3 regions of the Enterobacter sp. 6722112 genome follow, and region 3 is predicted to be linked to each of the others. Evidence: predicted binding sites of a transcription regulator. Region 3 holds the regulator's gene; each other region holds the start of a gene.
The links. The regulator LexA, encoded in region 3, represses DNA repair genes until DNA is damaged. The targets are predictions, from matches to a motif close to TNCTGTATGTACATACAGNA.

Region 1 (5,107 bases), 1.8 Mb from region 3:
AACAAAACTCACGACATTTTGCAGGATGAGAACAAGTGCGAAACGATCGTCGTCATCGACAACTTTATGACCTCGTCCGCGAAGTATGCCGATATTGTTCTGCCGGACCTGATGACCGTCGAGCAGGAAGATATCATCCCCAACGATTACGCCGGCAACATGGGATACCTGATTTTTCTCCAGCCGGTTACCGCCCCGAAGTTCGAGCGCAAGCCCATCTACTGGATCATGAGTGAAGTGGCGAAACGCCTCGGACCGGATATCCATCAGAAATTCACCGAAGGCCGTACGCAGGAGCAGTGGCTGCGCTACCTGTACGCCAAAATGGTCGCCAAAGATCCGCTGCTGCCATCCTACGATGCGCTGAAAAAAATGGGTATTTATAAGCGCAAAGATCCTAACGGACATTTTGTCGCCTATAAAAAATTCCGTGACGATCCGGATGCCAATCCGCTGAAAACCCCGTCGGGCAAAATCGAGATCTACTCCAGCAAGCTGGCGGATATTGCGGCAACCTGGGAACTGCAAAAAGACGAAACCATCACCCCGCTGCCGGTCTATACCTCAACCTTTGAAGGCTGGGACGCGCCCGAGCGCAGCAAATTCCCGCTGCAACTGTTCGGTTTCCACTTTAAAGCCCGTACCCACTCCAGCTACGGCAACGTGGATGTGCTCCAGGCCGCCTGTCGCCAAGAGGTGTGGCTTAACCCTGTGGATGCGGAGCAACGTGGAATCAAAAACGGGGATATGGTGCGCGTCTTCAACGACCGCGGCGAAGTGCGTATTGCCGCGAAAGTCACCCCGCGCATCATGCCCGGCGTAAGTGCGATGGGCCAGGGCGCCTGGCATGACGCCAATATGAACGGCGATCGTGTCGATCACGGCTCCTGCATCAATACCCTGACCACGCACCGCCCGTCACCGCTGGCGAAAGGCAACCCGCAGCACACGAACCTGGTGCAGATCGAGAAGGCATAAGGATTAACCGATGACTACCCAGTATGGATTTTTTATTGATTCCAGCCGCTGCACCGGGTGTAAAACCTGCGAGCTGGCCTGCAAGGATTACAAAGACCTGACCCCGGACGTCAGCTTCCGGCGTATTTATGAATATGCGGGCGGCGACTGGCAGGAGGACAACGGCGTCTGGCATCAGAATGTCTTCGCCTATTACCTGTCGATTGCCTGCAACCACTGCGAAGATCCGGCCTGCACCAAGGTCTGCCCGAGCGGGGCAATGCACAAGCGCGACGACGGTTTTGTGGTGGTGGACGAGGATGTCTGCATCGGCTGTCGCTACTGCCACATGGCCTGCCCGTACGGCGCGCCGCAGTACAATGCCGCCAAAGGTCACATGACCAAGTGCGACGGCTGCCATAGCCGCGTGGCGGACGGCAAAAAGCCCATCTGCGTCGAGTCTTGCCCGCTGCGCGCGCTGGACTTTGGCCCGATTGAGGAGCTGCGCAAAAAACACGGTCAGCTTGCTGCCGTCGCGCCGCTGCCGTCTGCGCACTTCACGAAGCCGAGTATTGTGATTAAACCTAACGCCAACAGCCGTCCGACGGGTGACACCACAGGCTACCTGGCAAACCCGAAGGAGGTGTGAGATGGGAAGTGGATGGCATGAATGGCCGCTGGTGATCTTCACCGTTTTCGGGCAGTGCGTGGCCGGCGCGTTAATCGTGATGGGCTTCGTCTGGCTTAAGGAAAATGATGACAAGGCCAGAATGCGTATCGTGCGCAGCCTGTTTTGTCTCTGGCTGGTAATGGGTATTGGGTTTATGGCCTCGGTACTGCATCTTGGCTCCCCGCTGCGTGCCTTCAACTCGCTTAACCGCGTGGGCGCGTCAGCGCTGAGTAATGAGATCGCGGCGGGTTCGATCTTCTTTGCCGTGGGCGGTTTCTGGTGGCTGGTGTCGGTTATCGGTAAAATGCCCCCAGCTTTGGGCAAAATCTGGCTGGTTGTCAGCCAGATCCTGGGCATCGTTTTTGTCTGGGCGATGACCCGGGTCTATCAGATTGAGACTGTCCCGACCTGGTATACGGGTTACACCACGCTGAGCTTCTTCCTGACGATGGTTCTGGCTGGTCCTCTGCTGGCCGCGCTGCTGCTGCGCGTTGCAAACGTGACATTCAAAAGTACTCTTGCTGCGTCAGTCAGCGCACTGGCACTTATCGTCTGCGTGGCGGTCGTCGTGTTGCAAAGCAATACGCTGGGGACAATACAGAGTTCCATCCAGCAGGCTAACGCCCTGCTTCCGGATTATGGTTCGCTTCAGGTATGGCGCATCGCGTTGCTGGCAGCGGGTTTAGGCTGCTGGATCTGCCCGCTGATTCGTCGTCAGGAGCCAAAAACGCTCGGCCTGTTTGCAGGTGTCGTGCTGGTGGTGCTGGGTGAACTGATTGGCCGTGGGCTATTTTATGGTCTGCATATGACCGCAGGGTTAGCAATTGCAGGTTAACACAGGTGCGCGGGGCTACCCGCGCGCAAGTAAGGAAAGTTGTAATGAATGACGTCTCACACCGCGAATCGTTCGCGTTCAGCGCCCGGGTACTGGGCGCGCTGTTTTATTTCGCTCCAGACAGCGAGCAGACCGCGCCGCTGGTGAGTGCCCTGACCGCAGGTGACTGGGTTCAGGACTGGCCGCTGGCGGAGGGAAATCTGCTGCCTGTCGCCAGTATGTTTAAGACCCCATCGGATGAAGCGTTGAAAGACGCCTGGCAGCGTCTGTTTATTGGCCCGTATGCCCTGCCCGCCCCCCCGTGGGGCTCGGTCTGGCTTGATCGCGAGTCCGTGCTGTTTGGCGATTCGACCCTCGCGTTGCGTCAGTGGATGCGTGAAAACCATATCGCCTTTGAGATGCAGCAGAATGAGCCTGAAGATCATTTCGGAACGTTGCTGATGCTGGCGGCATGGCTTGCCGAGAACGGTCGCGAAACAGAACGCGACCAGCTTCTTGCCTGGCATCTGCTGCCATGGAGCACGCGTTTCCTTAGCGTATTCGTTGAAAACGCGGCCCATCCGTTCTACACCGCGCTGGGTAAACTTGCCCAGCTGACGCTGGCGGAATGGCAGTCCACTTTGCTGATCCCGATTGCCGAAAAAACGCTGTACCGATAACAGCACCTGGCTTGTCCACCCGTTGTGCAGGCCAGGCTCGCACATTTTTGCTGCAACACAACGTCACAACTGCCATACTGTATATAATTACAGTATACGGGGGTGCACAATGGCTGTTGAAACAAAATTTGTTGTCGTAAGAAAAGGTGAAGAAAAAATGACATTTGCCAGTAAGAAAGAGGCTGACGCTCACGACAAACTGCTCGATATGGCAGAAGCGTTTACCGACTGGCTGTTGCAAAGCGGAATGCAGATGGATGAAACGCAGGCGGAGAACCTTGGTCTTTATCTCGCCGAGCAGAAAGAGTCCGTGCAGCATATCCTGCGTACCAGCAAGCTTCCCGAGCTCAATGCTGAAACGGATAAAACAGCATCAGATGCGGACAGCAGCAAAAAAATCCGGGCCGTCAAAGCCGCCTGATTGTCAGAACGTCTCATCACCTGTCCTGCCGCCGCGGGCCGGAAACGGCTCGCGGCTTTATTAAGGTCGGCTGAACCTTATATTCATCAACTGTAACCCTGAAAATACGTCCTGTTATCTTGATTTGTCCGCCTCAACGTTTACGCTGATATTCAGCCTTTTTGCTTCCATGGTTATCATTGTTTTGGCCAGGTCCTTATCGCCCCCGTGCACTTTATCTATCAGATCCTGTACAAGGGTCATCATCAGGAAGTTTTTATTTGCAGGATAGAAATCTGCCGTAGTGATCCCGTTATCCTTCAGGCGCTGATGCGCTACCGTCTCTGTATCTGCGATTATTTCAGCTACTTTCTCATGCATGATCTCGATCTGCTCGAAAACAATGCGGTTAATCATTTCAATCTGTTCTGGCGTAAAATTCGGTTCCATTATTTCCCCTCGTCAGGCGTATGTTAAAAACACGTGAATCACACGTTGAACGCCTCTGAATGGTGCGGTAAATTATCACACAACTCTTGTAACTCGTTGATCAGCCTGGCCACATGGAAACCGTCACAGACAGAATGATGGACCTGAACGGCGAAAGGCAACAAGACCTTTCCATCCTGGTTATAGTATTTTCCAAACGTGAACATGGGCGCAAAAAAATTCCGCATGTTAGCGACGTTGACGTTAAAACTGCTAAGGAAGGTGCGAATAAGCGGGGAAATTCTTCTCGGCTGACTCAGTCATTTCATTTCTTCATGTTTGAGCCGTTTTTTCTCCCGTAAATGCCTTGAATCAGCCTATTTAGACCGTTTCTTCGCCATTTAAGGCGTTATTCCCAGTTTTTAGTGAGATCTCTCCCACTGACGTATCATTTGGTCCGCCCGAAACAGGTTGGCCAGCGTGAATAACATCGCCAGTTGGTTATCGTTTTTCAGCAACCCCTTGTATCTGGCTTTCACGAAGCCGAACTGTCGCTTGATGATGCGAAATGGGTGCTCCACCCTGGCCCGGATGCTGGCTTTCATGTATTCGATGTTGATGGCCGTTTTGTTCTTGCGTGGATGCTGTTTCAAGGTTCTTACCTTGCCGGGGCGCTCGGCGATCAGCCAGTCCACATCCACCTCGGCCAGCTCCTCGCGCTGTGGCGCCCCTTGGTAGCCGGCATCGGCTGAGACAAATTGCTCCTCTCCATGCAGCAGATTACCCAGCTGATTGAGGTCATGCTCGTTGGCCGCGGTGGTGACCAGGCTGTGGGTCAGGCCACTCTTGGCATCGACACCAATGTGGGCCTTCATGCCAAAGTGCCACTGATTGCCTTTCTTGGTCTGATGCATCTCCGGATCGCGTTGCTGCTCTTTGTTCTTGGTCGAGCTGGGTGCCTCAATGATGGTGGCATCGACCAAGGTGCCTTGAGTCATCATGACGCCTGCTTCGGCCAGCCAGCGATTGATGGTCTTGAACAATTGGCGGGCCAGTTGATGCTGCTCCAGCAGGTGGCGGAAATTCATGATGGTGGTGCGGTCAGGCAAGGCGCTATCCAGGGATAACCGGGCAAACAGACGCATGGAGGCGATTTC
Region 2 (5,107 bases), 2.6 Mb from region 3:
AAAGTGGAAAAGAGGAGCGGGTTTTCAAAATGGTGTGAGCACAGTAAGTGACCTTGGAGGTCAGTGCTTTCACCTTGACTAAACGTGATTTATTTAATAAAAAATAACCAATTGTTTTTCATCATTTATTTTAACAAAAACAACGACAACATCATGTTGATAATGAAAGCAAATTTAGATACGTATAGTCAGATGATTATGACAACAACCAATTGTTTTTAATTGACATTTTTACAACAAGAAAACAATAATGATGGTAAATATGTTGGTAAAAATATGGCTATATTTAACAAAGGCAGTAATAACAGGAGATGTAGATGAAGTTCGAGTCCAGTCAGAGGAGCCAAATTTAAAAAGCCTGCTTTTAGAGCAGGCTTTTTGCTTTTTTGCGTTCGTGAAATTATCGGGTGGCGGCTTCACCTTACCCGACCTACGTGATAACAGTCCTGTAGGCCCGGTAAGCGCAGCGCTACCGGGCAACAGAGTGTGCGATTACTCGCCTTTAGCGTCGACGTTTTTGATTTCGCCCATCACTTTCAGCTTCTTGGAGATGTCGCGACGCTCTTTGGACAGCTCAGCGTTTTTGATGATGTAGTCATCAACGCGATCTTCATAATCGCTCTTCATGCTGGCGATGATGCCCTGAATAGCTTCAACGCTCATGCCAGGCTTGATGTAGTCGCTCAGGTTGTCCAGCAGCAGGACACGTTTCTGGTTGTCACGGATCTTCTTCTCTACGTCCTGGATTTCGCGCTGTAGCTTGTTTTTGCGGCGGAACAGGCGGACGAACTCCAGAACATCCTGGAACGAAGGCTTGGTAGTTTCCATTTTTACACCCCTGATAATGTGAGATTCGGATTCGTTAAAGCAACCGTTTTAACAGACAGCGGCTGCGAATGACAATGAGTATATCGTTTAAAACCATCATAACCCTAATTGTTGCTGAATCGAAGCAGCAGGCATCACATACGCTTTTTATTTGCGCAGTGCCCGGCAAATCAGCTGCGATAACAACTCCAGCTGTCGCGCCAGCTCCATACTCAGCCAGACATAACCATGGATGGGCGTTTCCGCCACATTGTCGCCCTGGCGCTCATTCATCAGCTGTTTGAGCTCGGCGACGATTTCGTTCAGCCGCTCGCTGTTCGCCCGTATCGGCTGTGGGTTACCTTCGTAGAGCGCATGGGCGATGGTCAGCAGGGTTTGTTGCGTCATCTGCTGCGTCTCTTTCAGCGTATGCGCGTTGAGCATCAGAAGATGGCTGGGGCGTGAGGCCCAGTGGGCATTGATTTGCAGTTCAAGCATACAGACCAGATTACGGCTGACCGTCTGAATAGCTTCAAAAATGGCTTTCTGGATATGGGTTTCTTTGCTTGCCGGGGTAATCAACCCGCGCATTTTGACCACATCATTGAGGATTTTTTGCAGGTGCTTTTCCAGACGCGGGCGCTCAATCAGATTCGGCGAAAACCCGGCCTGGTAGACCCGGTTAAATGCCGTGACGTAGTTTGCCATCTGAATGCGCCAGTGCAGGAAGGCGCGCTGCGGCCAGATGCCGGTAAACAGCATGGCGAGCAACGAGCCGAGGATTACATCCCCGCTTCGCCACAATGCGGTGGTCATATCGCCCGCCGGTGCGCCGACCACAACCGCGAGCGTAATGCCAATCAGCAGCGCCTGATACGGTTTCTTGCCGAGGGCCAGCCATCCACAAAGAAACATCGCCACCGCGCACCACAGCAACATGACCGGAAACGAAATCAGCTCCAGCTTCAGGGCGATAAGCCCAAGCGCTGAGCCTAAAACGGTGCCGCCTATGCGTTCGAAAGCGCGCGGGACCACGTTCCCCCAGAATGAGATCGGTCCCATCACCACCACCAGCGTGATCAGCGGCCACGTCCCTTCCGGGATATCCAGCAGACGAACCAGTACGAAGGTCAACACAAACGCCAGCGCAATGCGGCAACCGTGCACCACGCGATAATGTTTGTATAACCGAATTTCAAAAGGGGTTAATGACTTGTCGGGGCGCACACCCGTCTCCAGCTCTACGGCAAACCACAATTGTACTGTGTTTTCAGCCGGGTGGATCGCGCCCGGCTGAAAAACCCTGCATTCCGCAGGATTATCCCACTTTGTGCTCTACCGGTACAAACATCTCAATATCCCAGTAGCCGTCAGCATTGCCATCGTTAAGATAACGTTCGAAGCAGGGTTTTGCCGCGATCTGGAATTTGTTGTCTTCCAGCAGGGAGTTGAAGAACTGATACCATGGAGTGGCGAAATCATGATTTTCGACGCGCGCGGCGGCAATAGCATACTCTCCGGCAGCAATTTCGGTCATCATCACCCCTTCGCTGTTCTCAGGGATAGTGAAATCGTCCGTTACCGTTACGGCGGTTACGCAGCGGAGCTTTTCTGCCGGCACGTCATCCGGATTGTCATAATAAACGGCCACCCACTCCTGCGGCTGAATATGACGCCCGTCTACCCACATGACCAGCTGTTCAAATCCCTGCTTGACCGTCTTTTCCCACGGCCCCACGAGATGAAAGCCAGCGATCGTACGTTTCTGTTGCTGCCTGATGCTGTAGTCCATGCTGCCTCCGTTTATTACTGTATATATATACACTGTAAAGCAGAATCGAGATTATCGGCAAACCAGGAGTGTTTATTATGTGAGCAGACTCGCAACACTGCCAGTCTGCCCAAAAAGGTCAGAGTTTATGATGCAGATAATCGCCAATACGGGAGAAAAGGCCGCCCTTTTCAACGCTTTCCAGCGTAACCAATGGCCAGTGCGCTACCACCTTGTCACGATCGTACAGCTGGATCTCCCCTACCCGCTGATGCGCGGCGATCGGCGCTTCCAGCTCTTTTTTATCCATCACGTATTTCGCCTTGATGTTCGGCACTTCCGATTTGGGTAATGCCAGCCAGAAGTCCTGATCCGTGCCCAGCGCGATCTGCTCTTTATCGCCGTACCAGATGCGCTCGGTTCCCACTTTTTTACCGTTATGCAGGATCTGCACCGTATCAAAATTTTGCTGTCCCCAGTGCAGCAGCTTGCGCGCCTGATCTTCACGTCCTTTCGGGCTGTCTGCCCCCATCACCACCGCAATCAGTCGACGCTGACCGTCCACCGCGGAGGCAATCAGGTTAAAGCCCGCGCCCGAGGTGTGACCCGTTTTCAGGCCATCCACGTTCATGGTCTTATCCCACAGCAGGCCGTTGCGGTTCTGCTGGGTGATGCCGTTCCAGGTCAGGCTCTTTTCGCTGTACATGTGATAGAACTCAGGCTCGCCGTGAATGATGGCCCGGGAAAGCACGGCGAGATCGTAAGCGGAGCTGTGCTGGCCCGGTGCATCCAGCCCGTGTACGGTTTCGAAGTGGGTATCGCGCAGGTTCAGCTTTTCAACGTAGTCATTCATCATCCTGACGAACTGCGGCTGACCGCCCGCCACGTGATCCGCCAGCGCCACGCAGGCGTCATTGCCGGAATCAACAATCAGGCCGCGGCTGAGATCGCGCACGGAAACCCGATCGCCCTCCTTCAGAAACATCAGCGACGAACCGTCAAAGACCGGATTGCCTTTTGCCCAGGCGTCACGTCCGACCGTCACAATGTCATCGGGGCTGATGCGGTGGCTATCAATGGCGCGATCGACAACGTACCCCGTCATCAGTTTGGTCAGGCTCGCCGGATTACGCTGCTGATGTTCGTTGCCCGCCGTTAAGATTTGACCCGTGGTGTAATCCATCAATACCCAGGAGCCAGCCTGGATGGCAGGCGGCTGAGGTGAAAAATCCAGCGGCTCGGCAGCCAGCGCGGAAGAAATACTCGAAGCGAGTAAAGAAACAGCAATAAACAGACGGCGTTTCAACGGTATATCCTCAGGTCAGTAAAAATCGATGACCTTTTTACGGGAGTTCTGATGTCGTTACCTGCCTTAATTGCAAAAAAATGTGACAGCACGCAGATTTTTTCGGAACAAATCTCGCAAATTTCTTGCCTGACGGTGCTTTTTATTCGGACTGCTCACCCCAATCGTTTACCATAGAGACGTCAATTTTTAACAGGATGAGATTACTGGTGTCTGACTCTGCCGCGCGCCCGACTTTTTTGTTCCACGATTACGAAACCTTTGGCACCCATCCGGCGCTGGACCGACCGGCGCAGTTTGCGGCTATCCGTACCGATGACGAATTTAACGTCATCGGCGAACCCGAGGTGTTTTACTGTAAGCCCGCCGATGACTATCTGCCGCAGCCGGGCGCGGTGATGGTGACGGGCATCACGCCTCAGGAAGCGCGGGATAAAGGCGTTAGCGAAGCAGAATTTGCCCGTCGCATCCACGACCTGTTCACGGTGCCCAATACCTGCGTGGTGGGTTATAACAACATCCGTTTTGACGATGAAGTGACGCGCAATATCTTCTACCGCAACTTCTACGATCCGTATGCCTGGAGCTGGCAGAACCGTAATTCACGCTGGGATTTGCTGGATATCATGCGCGCCTGCTATGCGCTGCGCCCGGAGGGGATTAACTGGCCGGAGAACGACGACGGCTTGCCGAGCTTCAGGCTCGAGCACCTGACGCGGGCCAACGGCATTGAGCACAGCAACGCCCACGACGCGATGGCAGACGTTTACGCGACCATCGCTATGGCGAAACTTGTAAAAACCGCGCAGCCGCGCCTGTTTGAGTATCTGTTGAGCCATCGCAGCAAGCAAAAGCTGATGACGCTAATTGACGTGCCGCAGATGAAACCGCTGGTGCATATTTCAGGGATGTTCGGTGCGTGGCGCGGGAATACAAGCTGGGTGGCGCCGCTTGCCTGGCATCCGGACAACCGTAACGCCGTCATCATGGTGGATCTCGCCGGAGATATCTCCCCGCTGCTTGAGCTCGACAGCGACACCTTACGTGAACGGCTCTATACGCCGAAAGAGGCGCTGGGTGACCTGCCAGCCGTACCGGTAAAACTGGTGCACATCAATAAGTGCCCGGTGCTGGCGCAGGCCAACACGCTGCGCCCGGAAGACGCCGACCGGCTGGGGATTAACCGTCAGCACTGCCTCGATAACCTGAAAGTGCTGCGCGAC
Region 3 (5,107 bases):
ATAGCACAGCCTGGCGGATCTCGGTGTTTTTAGCAGAACATGATAAAGTGAATGTTTTCACCCCTTACCATATCCGAGGTGCCCGATGGACAAGTCCACAAAAGAGCTGTTAGCGCAAGCTGAAAAGCTGTGCGCGCAACGCAATGTGCGCCTGACCCCGCAGCGCCTTGAGGTACTGCGTCTGATGAGCCTGCAACAGGGTGCCATCAGCGCCTACGATCTGCTCGATCTGCTGCGTGAAAGCGAGCCGCAGGCAAAACCGCCGACCGTTTATCGGGCGCTGGATTTCCTGCTGGAGCAAGGGTTTGTGCATAAAGTGGAATCAACAAACAGCTATGTGCTGTGCCATCTTTTTGACCAGCCAACTCACACGTCCGCCATGTTTATCTGCGATCGCTGTGGTGTGGTGAAGGAAGAGTGTGCGGAAGGTGTGGAAGATATTATGCATACGCTGGCAGCCAGAATGGGCTTTGCGCTGCGCCATAACGTGATTGAAGCCCACGGCTTATGTTCTGCCTGCGTGGAGGTGGAGTCATGCCGCCATCAGGATGCCTGTCAGCACGATCACTCTATCCTGGTGAAGAAAAAGCCGCGTTAAAGCCAAAGAAAAAGGCGGCTCAGGGCCGCCCTTGGGGATAGTGCCGGTTACCAGCGGTAGTCGTTACGGGTTTCCCAGTCTTTGACTTCGTTTTCCGCCTGATCTTTTTCGTAACCGTAGCGCTCCTGGATTTTACCTACCAGCTGATCGCGCTTACCTTCAATGACGGTCATATCGTCATCTGTCAGCTTACCCCACTGTTCTTTCGCTTTACCTTTGAATTGCTTCCAGTTGCCGCCGATTTCGTCTTTATTCATAATCGTGTCCTCGTGTTAAGCGTCTATGAGTATCGTCCGCTTCGTTCTTTTCTGCTGGACGTGATTATTATTGTAGTTAAGGATTCGGCAGTTGTTTTTATATTCGGAATCTTTAACCGTTACGATATATCGTGCGGGGCTGGAAACCAGGTATTGTTTCGCCAGTGACGATGCCAGATAACGGCCAGCGAAAGGCCACGCAGTGAGAGAAACACCGCCAGCGCCAGCCACAGACCATGATTGCCGAGATACGGCAGGGTTAGCAGCGTCAGGCCGAACCCCGCCGCCGCGACGGCCATGCTGTTGCGCATCTCCGCCCCTCGCGTCGCACCAATAAACATGCCGTCCAGCAAATAGCACCACACGCCCACCACCGGTAATACTACCTGCCAGAGGATGTAGCGATCGGCCAGCTCACGTAGCGCGGGCAACGAGGTGAGTAGCGCGACAATATGCCCACCAAAACAGGCGTACACCAGAGCAAAGACCAGCGCTACCAGGCCCGCCTGACGACAGGCAGCACGCCAGACTTCACGTAACTGGCCGCTTTCACGCGCGCCATAGGCCTGCCCTGAATGCGCCTCCACGGCGTAAGCAAAACCATCCAGCGCGTAAGCGGTAAAGGTCAGTAATGTCATGAGCACTGCGTTGACGGCAACGATCTCAGGCCCAAGACGCGCACCAAAAACGGTTAATGCACCAAAGCAGAGTTGCAGCAGAAGCGAACGGAGCATGATGTCGCGATTAAGCGCCAGCAGCTTTCGAATGTTGCCGCGCCAGGCCGATTTCAGCAGATCCAGGGTGATACCGCGCATCGCCAGCACGCGCCAGACCATCCCCAAACCGATCAGCAGCGTACCGTACTCGGCAATCGCCGTGGCCAGCGCCGCGCCCCGGACGTTCATGTGCAGCCCCATCACCAGCCAGAGATCGAGCACAATGTTAAGCAGGTTGCCCACCACCAGCAGGATCACCGGCGCGCGGGCGTACTGCACGCCCAGCAGCCAGCCCAGCAGGACCAGGTTTGCCAGTGAAGCGGGCGCGCTGAGCCAGCGAATTTCGAGGAACCGCCGGGCCTGTTCCAGTACGGCATCGCTGCCGCCTACAATATGGAGCGCAAGATCAATCAGCGGCGTACGCAACAGAACGATTAACGCGCCGGCACCGAATGCCAGAATGAGCGGCTGAACCAGCGCACGCGCCAGACGCAGGGGATCTTTTGCACCATACGCCTGGGCCGTCAGGCCTGTCGTACTCATGCGCAGAAAAAGCAGCAGCATAAAGAGGAAGCTGGTCGCCGTTGCGCCGATCGCGACGCCGCCAAGATAAATCGGCGAATCGAGATGCCCGATAACCGCCGTATCCACCAGCCCCAGCAGAGGAACGGTAATATTGGAAAAAATCATCGGTAGCGCAAGACGCCACAACGCCTTATCGGCAGAAGTTAGCAATGCCATGGAAATTACCGGAATCAGAAAACAGGCCAGGCTGTAGAGGAACTACAGCCTGTCAGGAAGAGATTACAGCCATTCACCGTTGCGGATAACGCCGACCGCCAGCCCTTCAATAGAGAAGCTCTGCTCGCGGAGATCCACCACAATCGGGGAGAATTCATTGTTTTCAGGCAGAAGCTGCACGGTATTGCCTTGTTTTTTCAGGCGCTTAACCGTCACTTCATCATCAATGCGCGCCACCACGACTTGCCCGTTACGCACATCCTGCGTTTTGTGTACCGCCAGCAGATCGCCATCCAGAATACCGATATCTTTCATGGACATTCCGCTAACGCGCAGCAGGAAATCGGCGCTCGGCTTGAACATGCCTGGGTCAACCTGATAGTGCCCTTCGATGTGCTGCTGCGCCAGCAGAGGTTCACCTGCGGCAACGCGGCCCACCAGTGGAATACCGCTCTCTTCTTCCACAAGCAGACGAATGCCGCGTGAGGCGCCGGAAACAATCTCAATCACGCCCTTACGCGCCAGCGCTTTAAGGTGCTCTTCGGCAGCATTAGGAGAACGGAAGCCCAGACGCTGCGCAATTTCTGCACGCGTGGGTGGCATACCCGTCTGGCCGATATGATCCCGAATGAGATCAAACACCTCTTGCTGCCTGGTCGTTAACGCTTTCATACCGCCCCCTGGGTGTATATACAGTTATGCTGTGAGTATATACAGTCAAAGGCGATTTTGGAACCAAAAACTGCACAAAAAACCAGGGACTTAATTATTCCTCGAGGCTCATCGGAAATGCGACCAAAGCAGCGTGACCCAGGTGATCGCCGCAGTGATAATCGCCAGCAGTACGGCAGCGGAACCCATGTCTTTCGCCCGGCCAGACAGTTCATGGAATTCCGACCCGATTCGGTCAACAACGGCCTCAATAGCGCTATTCAGAATTTCCACTATCATCACCAGAAGGACAGATCCGATGAGCAGTACGCGGGTGATAGCATCAACATCAAGGAAGCAGGCGATGACAACGGCAACGATTGCGGCAACCGCTTCCTGGCGGAAAGCGGCTTCATTAACCCATGCCGCGCGGAAACCTTTCCATGAATAACCGGCAGCTTTAATGATTCGAGTTAACCCAGTGGTATTATTGGCCATTAAAAGAACCTTTTATGATAAATAGCGTCTGTAACTAAAGCCGCAGCGCGTTTTGCTGCAACCTGAAGTATGACGGGTAACAACAGAAATTTTGCGCGCTTTCTGTTATCCTTGCGCCGCAATTGCATTATTAACCAGAGGCTTTACATCGTTTATGTCCGGCTGGCCACGAATTTACTACAAATTACTTAATTTACCATTAAGCGTCCTGGTAAAAAGTAAGTCTATCCCAGCAGAACCTGCGCTGGAATTAGGGCTCGATACGTCGCGCCCTATTATGTACGTTTTGCCTTATAACTCGAAGGCAGACCTGCTGACGCTTCGCGCTCAATGTCTGGCGCACGATTTACCTGACCCGCTTGAACCGCTGGAAGTCGACGGTACGCTGCTGCCGCGCTACGTGTTCATCCATGGCGGGCCGCGCGTGTTCACCTATTACACGCCGAAAGAAGAGTCCATTAAGCTGTTCCATGATTACCTCGATCTGCACCGCAGCAACCCCGATCTGGATGTGCAGATGGTGCCGGTGTCGGTGATGTTTGGCCGTCGTCCGGGGCGCGAAAAAGGGGAAGAGAACCCGCCGCTGCGTATGCTCAACGGCATTCAGAAGTTCTTCGCCGTCTCCTGGCTGGGACGCGACAGCTTTGTCCGCTTCTCACCTTCCGTTTCACTGCGCCGCATGGCGGATGAACACGGCACTGACAAAATCATTGCGCAAAAGCTGGCGCGCGTTGCGCGTATGCACTTTGCACGTCAGCGTCTGGCGGCCGTTGGACCACGTCTCCCGGCACGTCAGGATCTGTTCAACAAGCTGCTGGCTTCCAAAGCGATTGCCCGTGCCGTAGAAGACGAAGCGCGCAGCAAGAAAATTTCGCACGAGAAAGCGCAGCAGAACGCGATAGCGCTGATGGAAGAGATCGCCGCGAATTTCTCCTACGAGATGATTCGCCTCTCTGACCGTATCCTTGGCTTCACGTGGAACCGCCTCTATCAGGGGATTAACGTCCACAACGCCGAGCGCGTACGTCAGTTAGCGCACGACGGCCACGAGATTGTCTATGTGCCCTGCCACCGCAGCCACATGGACTACCTGTTGCTCTCTTACGTGCTCTATCACCAGGGTCTGGTGCCGCCGCATATTGCTGCCGGTATCAACCTGAACTTCTGGCCAGCAGGCCCGATTTTCCGCCGTCTGGGTGCGTTCTTTATTCGTCGTACCTTTAAGGGTAACAAGCTTTACTCCACCGTCTTCAGGGAGTATCTGGGCGAGCTGTTCAGCCGCGGTTATTCCGTGGAGTACTTTGTTGAAGGCGGGCGCTCGCGTACCGGTCGTCTGCTCGATCCGAAGACCGGCACGCTGTCGATGACCATTCAGGCCATGCTGCGTGGCGGTACGCGTCCTATCACGCTGGTGCCTATTTACATCGGTTATGAACACGTGATGGAAGTGGGCACCTACGCGAAAGAGCTGCGCGGTGCAACCAAAGAGAAAGAGAGTCTGCCGCAGATGCTGCGTGGGCTGAGTAAACTGCGCAACCTCGGCCAGGGCTACGTGAACTTTGGCGAGCCCCTGCCGCTGATGACATATCTGAACCATCATGTTCCGGAGTGGCGCGAGTCTATCGATCCTATCGAAGCGGTACGTC

Region 1: a site for LexA is predicted at 3,197-3,216, ahead of AC4OVU_RS10325 (YebG family protein). Genes of this name have one in related genera too.
Region 2: a site for LexA is predicted at 2,615-2,634, ahead of sbmC (DNA gyrase inhibitor SbmC). Genes of this name have one in related genera too.

What each region holds. Positions count from the first base shown of each region.
Region 1 is NZ_JBZWGR010000007.1:1,825,167-1,830,273, reverse strand. It holds partial or broken gene ynfE (selenate/tellurate reductase subunit YnfE) at 1-978, shown strand, start outside; gene AC4OVU_RS10340 (DMSO/selenate family reductase complex B subunit) at 989-1,606, shown strand; gene AC4OVU_RS10335 (dimethyl sulfoxide reductase anchor subunit family protein) at 1,608-2,462, shown strand; gene dmsD (Tat proofreading chaperone DmsD) at 2,507-3,121, shown strand; gene AC4OVU_RS10325 (YebG family protein) at 3,231-3,542, shown strand; gene AC4OVU_RS10320 (hypothetical protein) at 3,657-3,971, opposite strand; partial or broken gene AC4OVU_RS10315 (CatA-like O-acetyltransferase) at 4,010-4,225, opposite strand; gene AC4OVU_RS10310 (IS5-like element IS5 family transposase) at 4,373-5,107, opposite strand, start outside.
Region 2 is NZ_JBZWGR010000007.1:2,621,470-2,626,576, forward strand. It holds gene AC4OVU_RS14020 (DUF496 family protein) at 493-828, opposite strand; gene AC4OVU_RS14025 (FUSC family protein) at 976-2,034, opposite strand; gene sbmC (DNA gyrase inhibitor SbmC) at 2,126-2,599, opposite strand; gene dacD (serine-type D-Ala-D-Ala carboxypeptidase DacD) at 2,718-3,890, opposite strand; gene sbcB (exodeoxyribonuclease I) at 4,082-5,107, shown strand, end outside.
Region 3 is NZ_JBZWGR010000007.1:42,159-47,265, reverse strand. It holds gene zur (zinc uptake transcriptional repressor Zur) at 86-598, shown strand; gene AC4OVU_RS01615 (CsbD family protein) at 646-855, opposite strand; gene dinF (MATE family efflux transporter DinF) at 975-2,312, opposite strand; gene lexA (transcriptional repressor LexA) at 2,376-2,984, opposite strand; gene AC4OVU_RS01600 (diacylglycerol kinase) at 3,093-3,461, opposite strand; gene plsB (glycerol-3-phosphate 1-O-acyltransferase PlsB) at 3,616-5,107, shown strand, end outside.